Regions from separate parts of the Frankia sp. AgPm24 genome, predicted to be linked through region 3. Evidence: riboswitches for the same ligand, from Rfam matches in the RefSeq annotation. Region 3 holds a riboswitch; each other region holds the start of a gene.

What was found. Region 3 has a riboswitch for cyclic di-AMP ahead of MXD61_RS02595 (transglycosylase family protein). Riboswitches for the same ligand answer to the same signal wherever they lie in the genome.
Region 1: linked by a shared signal. The riboswitch ahead of MXD61_RS15130 (C40 family peptidase) and the one ahead of MXD61_RS02595 (transglycosylase family protein) in region 3 are both predicted to bind cyclic di-AMP.
Region 2: linked by a shared signal. The riboswitch ahead of MXD61_RS03955 (transglycosylase family protein) and the one ahead of MXD61_RS02595 (transglycosylase family protein) in region 3 are both predicted to bind cyclic di-AMP.

Annotation. Positions count from the first base shown of each region.
Region 1 covers NZ_JALKFW010000191.1:285-2,541, forward strand. The annotation lists gene MXD61_RS15130 (C40 family peptidase) at 184-1,155, opposite strand; cyclic di-AMP (ydaO/yuaA leader) riboswitch at 1,281-1,451, opposite strand; gene MXD61_RS15135 (hypothetical protein) at 1,845-2,231, opposite strand.
Region 2 covers NZ_JALKFW010000005.1:172,340-174,596, forward strand. The annotation lists gene MXD61_RS03950 (peptide deformylase) at 1-707, shown strand, start outside; cyclic di-AMP (ydaO/yuaA leader) riboswitch at 1,198-1,372, shown strand; gene MXD61_RS03955 (transglycosylase family protein) at 1,375-1,755, shown strand; gene rlmB (23S rRNA (guanosine(2251)-2'-O)-methyltransferase RlmB) at 1,933-2,257, opposite strand, start outside.
Region 3 covers NZ_JALKFW010000004.1:100,553-102,809, reverse strand. The annotation lists gene MXD61_RS02600 (transglycosylase family protein) at 8-688, shown strand; cyclic di-AMP (ydaO/yuaA leader) riboswitch at 1,197-1,342, shown strand; gene MXD61_RS02595 (transglycosylase family protein) at 1,345-2,073, shown strand; gene MXD61_RS02590 (DUF3151 domain-containing protein) at 2,119-2,257, shown strand, end outside.

The sequences.
Region 1 (2,257 bases), on a different contig from region 3:
ACGTGTACGGCTGCTAGCTGACCGCGGCCGGAGGGGGGTGGCCGCGGGCGGCGTCAGACGTCCAGGTCAGGTCGTGTCCACGGCAGGCGCCGCGAGGTCCAGGAAGGGCTGCTGGCTACCCTCGGAACGTGCGGGAGGGTGGCCGCTGGGCCCGGCTCGGACGAAGCGGTGGCGAAGGTGTCGTCAGATCCGGCCCACGTAGTACGACGTGGTGTAGATCGACTGGAGCTTCACGACGTCGCCGGTGTGCGGGGCGACCCACATCTTGCCGTTGCCGGCGTAGATGCCGACGTGGTAGATGTTGCCGGGCGTACCCAGGAAGATCAGATCTCCGGGCTGCTTGTTGTACATGGAGATCCGGGTGGTGGCGGCGAACTGGGCGTCCGTCGTGCGCGGCAGGGTCTTGCCCAGCTGCCGGTAGACGTACTGGACGAGCCCGGAGCAGTCGAACGAGCTCGGGCCGTCGGCACCGTAGACGTAGGGCTTGCCGGCCTGCAGAGAGGCCAGGTAGACGGCCTTCTCACCGATGGAGTTCGCCGGGAGCGGGACGTCCACGTCGACGGAGACGTTGTCGATGATCGCGCCGCGGGCACGCGAGGCCGCCGCCGGGGCGGGCTGCGCGACCTGCAGGGTGGCGTCGTTCGACGAGTGCGCCGACTGGAGGGCGTCCGTCCCGTCGAAGATCGCGGTGACGTTCGTCGTGGTGAGCACCCGGGCCGTGTACGACGTGTAGCCCTGGTCGTTGGTGTACAGGTGCTTGAAGGTCGCCCAGCCGGTGGGCAGCTTGACCTGCACCTTGACGAGCTGGTTCGCCAGCGGCTCGTGGGTGGCCTCGTTGAACAGCGAGAAGCCGATGTCCACGGGCTCGTTCGGGGTGACCGTCACGTTCGGGTTGGTGACCCGCAGGCCGACCTGCACCTTGCCCGCCAGGGGCGGTGCGTCGACGGTCGTGGTGGTCAGGGTGGTGCCGACGGAACCGTCGGAGCTGATCGCCGCGGCGGCGATGCTGCCGCCGAGGGCGGCTCGCGAGCCGATCTGCGCGGCGAGGGTGACCGGGGCGGTGTTCGTCGACTCGTCGCGCGCCTGGTCGGCGTGGACGTCGGTGGCACAGCCAGCCAGGGCCACTCCGGAGACCGCGACGGTCCCGGTGGTCATCGCGGCGAAGGCACGCGCCCGGCCCCGACTACGGGTGACCGGCGTGGGGGACGGGGCACGGTGACGGCCGCGACCCGCGACGCGTGAATCTTCGTCGAGCTGCACGCTTTGTGCGGACAACGATGTATTCCTTCCCGTACGCCTGCGAAGTGAGCTGTCGGGTTCGGGCTGGGCTGCCCGGCCCGCGGCGTGACCTTCACGCTGCGGACTTCACCCCTAGGCCGGCACCGTGGCTCGGTGCTGGCCGGTGTGGAGGATGGGTCCCCCGCTCCTGCCCCAGATGACGACTCGGAGGGGACACCGGGGCCGGGGGCAGGATTCGGCGTTCGGCCCGGTGTTGTCGTTTCGTCGGCGTGAGACTAGTCCACTCGGATGGTGCGGGTAAACACTAGCTCCTCCCAACTACAGGCAGTGTGCACTGAAGTGCCCGTGTCCGGGTCACCGCAAGTGCCGCCCGGCCGAGCCGATCAGGCCGTCCCAGCACGCGAAAACGCCTGGATGGGAGGTGGTCGCCAACCCCCGGATCGATGCCGTGACGTCGTGGAACCGGGTGACCGCAGCCGGGTCGCCCCGATTGGACACCCACAGGTGGACACAGCCTCGGTCGCACCCGGTAACCGCGGAGTCGGGGCCGCGCGGCGGGCCGCCCCGGCCGTGGTTCATGCCCATCAGGCAGATCCGAGGGGGTGTCAACGGGGGGTCCGGCCGCGGCGGGAGAGGAAGCCGGCGGTGTCGAGCATCTGGAGTTCGAGGGCGAGCAGCTGGACCTCGCCGGGCAACGAACGCTGGTGGGCGAGGGAGGCGACGGCGGCGCGGGCGCGGTCGGCGAGCGCGTCCAGGGCGCGTTGGCGCTGACGCATCCGGGCCCGCTCCTCCTGGATGGTGCGGACCGTCTCCTCCTGCCAGTCGCGCGTGCGGGCGAGGAACTCGCTGGCGTCCTTGGCCTGACGCTCGGCTTCCTCCAACCGGCTCAACAGGCCGTCGAGGACCTCCAGGCGGCCGACCAGCTCGACGATCAGATCACCGCGGTCGGGCATGGGGGTGGTCGCTCGCCGGGCGGGGTCAGACGAGGGCATGAGCTCCCCTGGGGGGTGGGGGATCG
Region 2 (2,257 bases), on a different contig from region 3:
CGATCGCCCGGGCGGACGAAGGCGACCGGCGGATCTTCACCTGGTCGACCAGCAATCCGCCGCTGCACGCCCGGTATCGGCTGGAATGGAACTTCCGGGCTGTCTCCGACGGTCGGAATCCGGATACCGGCGAGCAGCGTGAGACCACCGGTCCACGGCCCAGTGAACAGATGGCGGCGGCGGGCATCGTCCAGGTCGATGATCCGGCGCTGGCGCAGCCGGCCCGTTCCTTTGATCTGCCGGCCGAGGCCGAGGACGCCCGGCGCGTGGTCGCCGAGCTGTCCTCGGCGATGGAGCGGGTCTCCGCCCTGCACACCTTCGGTAAGGGCATGGGGATCGCCGCACCACAGATCGGCATCAACCGGGCCGCCGCGATCGTGCGCTCCGCCGACGCGGACATCCTCACCCTGCTCAATCCGCGGGTCATCGAGTCCTCGCCGCAGACCGACGAGCAGTACGAGGGCTGTCTGAGCTTCTTCGACGTCCGCGGGCTCGTCCCCCGGCCCCTGGAGCTGCACGTGGAGCACACCGACATCTCCGGACGCCGGCGCATCACCGTCTACCGGCAGGGCCTCGCCCGCCTGGTCGGCCACGAGATCGACCATCTGGTCGGCCGGCTCTACACCGAACGGATGCGGCCCGGCAGCACCCCGATCCCCGTGGAGCAGTACCGCGGCACCGGCTCGGCCTGGACCTACACCCCCTGATCCACCACTACACGTGACCGTCGGGCCGGTCGGGCCGGCCGGCGGTCGGCCGAACGGACACCGGCCGTGGCCGCACGCCCAAGTCCGAAAAAAGCGATACCGCCCACTATGGCGGACGTACCCGTAAACAACGTACAGTTCATGAAGCCCCACCCGATACGGAAATTATTCCGGGCACGCGAGCGCCTTCACGAACGGGCGACCCCGAATGCCACCAGGGTGTCACGGAAAGCAGTTCACGGCACGCAGGGAGACCGGGCACCGGGCAGACCGTGTTATTCTTTCGCCAGCGTGGCGGAACAAATTCAAAATCGGTGTTCCAATGCCCCGGCAGAGCCGACTAGAATCGAGCGCATGCGCCCGCGCGATAATCGGCGGAAAAGATCGAAGCGATAATCCGGAAGGTATTGTGGCCATCTTCACGGACCCTTGATTTACCCCGGTCACGCCCAGCTATGTTCGTAGCCATGTCGTCGACTGACGGCAGACGCCGGGTGGCACGCCGAATCCTGCCCCCGCCCGGTAGGAACCAAACCTGTGGCAGGAACGGGGGAACCACTTCCGGGCGTCGAAGGCAGACGTCCTTGGGGTGAAGCCGCCACTGGTGGCCGGGCATTCCCAGCCCGAACCCGACAGCTCACCTCGCAGGCGTGGGGAAGGACAATCTATGTCCAACGCTCGTACGCTCGGTCGGGGCCTCAACCGGATCAAGCTTGGCACTCGTGCCGCCGTTCTCGCCGCCACTCTTACCGCCTCCGTGGGCGGTGGGCTGGCGCTCTCCCAGCCGGCCAGCGCCGCCCCGAACGCGGATCATTTCCTGCGCGCCGTCATTCCCTGCGAGTCCGGTGGCAATCCCCACGTGGTCAACTCCATCGGCGCGGGCGGCCTGTTCCAGTTCCTGCCCAGCACCTGGCACGGTCTCGGTGGCCGGGGCCTGCCGCAGCACGCCAGTGTCGGCGAGCAGTGGCAGATGGCCCGCAAGCTCTACGCGCAGGCCGGCACCAGCCCGTGGTACGCCTCGAAGCCCTGCTGGGGTCACCGGATCTGAGGCCCCGACACCGCGCCGACATCCGCTCTCGGCCGGTTCTGATCCGCACATGATCGATCGGATCGTGCTCGACAGATCGTGAGCCGACCGGCGCGAGGCGACGCGACCCAGCGCGCGGCACATCAGGCCCCGCCCCTCCTCTCGGGGGCGGGGCCTGATCCGTGCGCGGTGCGGGGCTCAGGCGCCGCGTCGGCGGCGGGCGATCTCCGCGAGGGCCACCGCGGCCGCGACACCGGCGTTCAGCGACTCGACCGCGCCGACCATCGGGATCCGCACCGTCACATCGCAGCGCTGCTCCACCAGCCGGGACAGGCCCCGGCCCTCGGAGCCGACCACCAGGACCAGCGGATCGGTGGCCATGGCGAGCTCGTCCAGGCTCAGCGCGGCGTCGGCGGCCAGCCCCACCAGGAACAGGCCCGCCTCGGCGTAGGCGGTCAGGGTGCGGGTCAGGTTGGTGGCTCGGGCGACGGGCAGCCGCGCCGCGGCCCCGGCCGACGTCTTC
Region 3 (2,257 bases):
CACATACATGTCCGACGCACGTACCAGTGGCCGACAATGGAGCGCCGGCACCCGTATACGGGCGCGGGTTCTCATGGTTGCTCCAGTTCTCGCAGCGGCGGTCGGCGGTTCACTCGCCGTCGCCGGTCCAGCGCAGGCGGCGACCACATGGGAAGGACTGCGGCAGTGCGAGTCCGGCGGTAACTACACGACGAACACCGGCAACAGCTACTTCGGGGCGTACCAGTTCTCGGCCAGCACCTGGCGCAGCCTCGGCTACACCGGCCTGCCGCACCAGGCCGCACCCGCGGTCCAGGACGAGGCCGCGCTGCGTCTGGCCCAGCGTTCCGGCTTCGGGCAGTGGCCGGTCTGCGGCCGTGGCATGGGCACGGCGCAGCTCGCCGGCGGCTCCTCGTCCGGCGCGGCGGTGCAGGCGTCCCGCACCGCGCAGCGCGGCGCGCTGACCGTCGCCCCCGCGGCACTCTCGACGCCCTCGTACACCCGTACCCTCTCGACCGCGCTGGCCGGGCAGAACCGCGCCGACGTACGAGCCTGGCAGGCGCGGATGAGCCAGATCGGTTACCCGCTCGTCCCAGATGGTCATTTCGGCCCACGCTCCGCCGCTGCCGCCCGCGCGCTGCAGTCCGCCAGGGGTCTCGCCGCCGACGGTGTCGTCGGACCGGCGACATGGCACGCCACCTTCGGCTGAGCCACCCGCCGCACCGCACTGAGCCGGACGCCACCCACAACGCGTCCTTGGACCGGTTGCGACGCCGCCATCCGGCACCATCCGCATCTGGTCCGACCCGCCCGGGTCATGGGGACACAAGCCCCGGGCGGCGCCAGCCGTCCCACCCCGGCCGCACAGGCCGGGCAGCGTGACGCCACGACCCGACCGGTCCCCCCGCACAGCCCGGACGATCTCCGGCGCGCGGGAGTCAACGGGGCCGGTCGGGCGCACCACCCCCCACCGGGGCACCCCCAGCACCGAGGTACTACCCGGCCAACCCTTCGGGTACACGGGGGCGACCCCTGAGGTGCACCGGTGTTCCACGATCGGGCGGCCCGTCCGGGCCACGCCCTGTGCGTGGGTCGCCCGGTTGCCACGAACCACCCCGGTTTGCACGGCCTGGACCGGTATCGCTAGAGTGCCGCTCACTCGCCATCAGGCGATGCCGTCGGGACGGACGCCGAGTCCTGCCCACTGTCCAGGCGGCTGGCCGAGCGCACCGACATGGGCAGGAGTGGGGGAACCACTCCCGGGCGTCTCCGGACGTCCTTGGGGTTAAGTCGGCTCACGCCGGCCGGGCCATCCCAGTCCGAACCCGACAGCTCACCCCGCAGGCGACACGGGATTGGACTGACATGCCGTCAGCACGGCGTGGAGGTAAGCACCGGGCAGCGCAGGCCCCCTCGGCTGCGACCCGTATCCTGCGTACGACCGGCGCGGTCACCGCCCTGGTGGGCAGCGGCCTCGCGGTCACCGCGGTCGGCGCCAGTCCGGCCGGGGCCGCCACCGCTGACGACTTCGCCAAGCTCCGCCAATGCGAGTCCGGCGGCAACTACGCGATCAACACGGGCAACGGCTTCACCGGCGCCTACCAGTTCGATGATCAGACCTGGCACGGCCTGGGCTACTCCGGCCGCCCGTACCAGGCATCCCCGGCCACCCAGGACGAGGCCGCCGCCAAGCTGTACAACTCCCGTGGCTGGCAGCCGTGGCCGTCCTGCTCCCGCAAGATGGGGCTGGTCAACAACGGCCCGGCGAGCGTCGGCTCCGGCTCCGGTGACGTCATCGAGCAGGCCCTCACCCCGGCCGAACCGCCGATGACCCTCGACCGGGCCCGGCAGGAGATGGGCGACGGCTCGTTCAGCGGCACCGTCCTGAACGCCAGCTACGGCGGGGATGTCCGGCCCGATGCGTTCGTCTGGCAGGCCGCGATGCGCAACAAGGGCTTCGTGCTCACCGTCGACGGCAAGTTCGGCCCGCAGTCGCAGGGCATCGCCGCGCTGTACGGCTACCTGACCCGGACCAGCGACGGGCAGGCCGGTGTGGTCGGCGAGAACCTGTGGAACGTCACCGTCCGCTCCTGACCCGGTGCGGCACCGCACGACCGGGTGCGGCAGGATGAGGTCATGATGACCTCGTCGGATTCGGGCCACGGCAGCCACAGCGGCCATGGCGGCACCGCGGCCGGTCACAACCTGCTGTCCGGCCCGCCCCCCACGCGGTTGCCCTCGGACGCGGCCGCCACCGCTGCGCTGGCCGCCGGTGAGG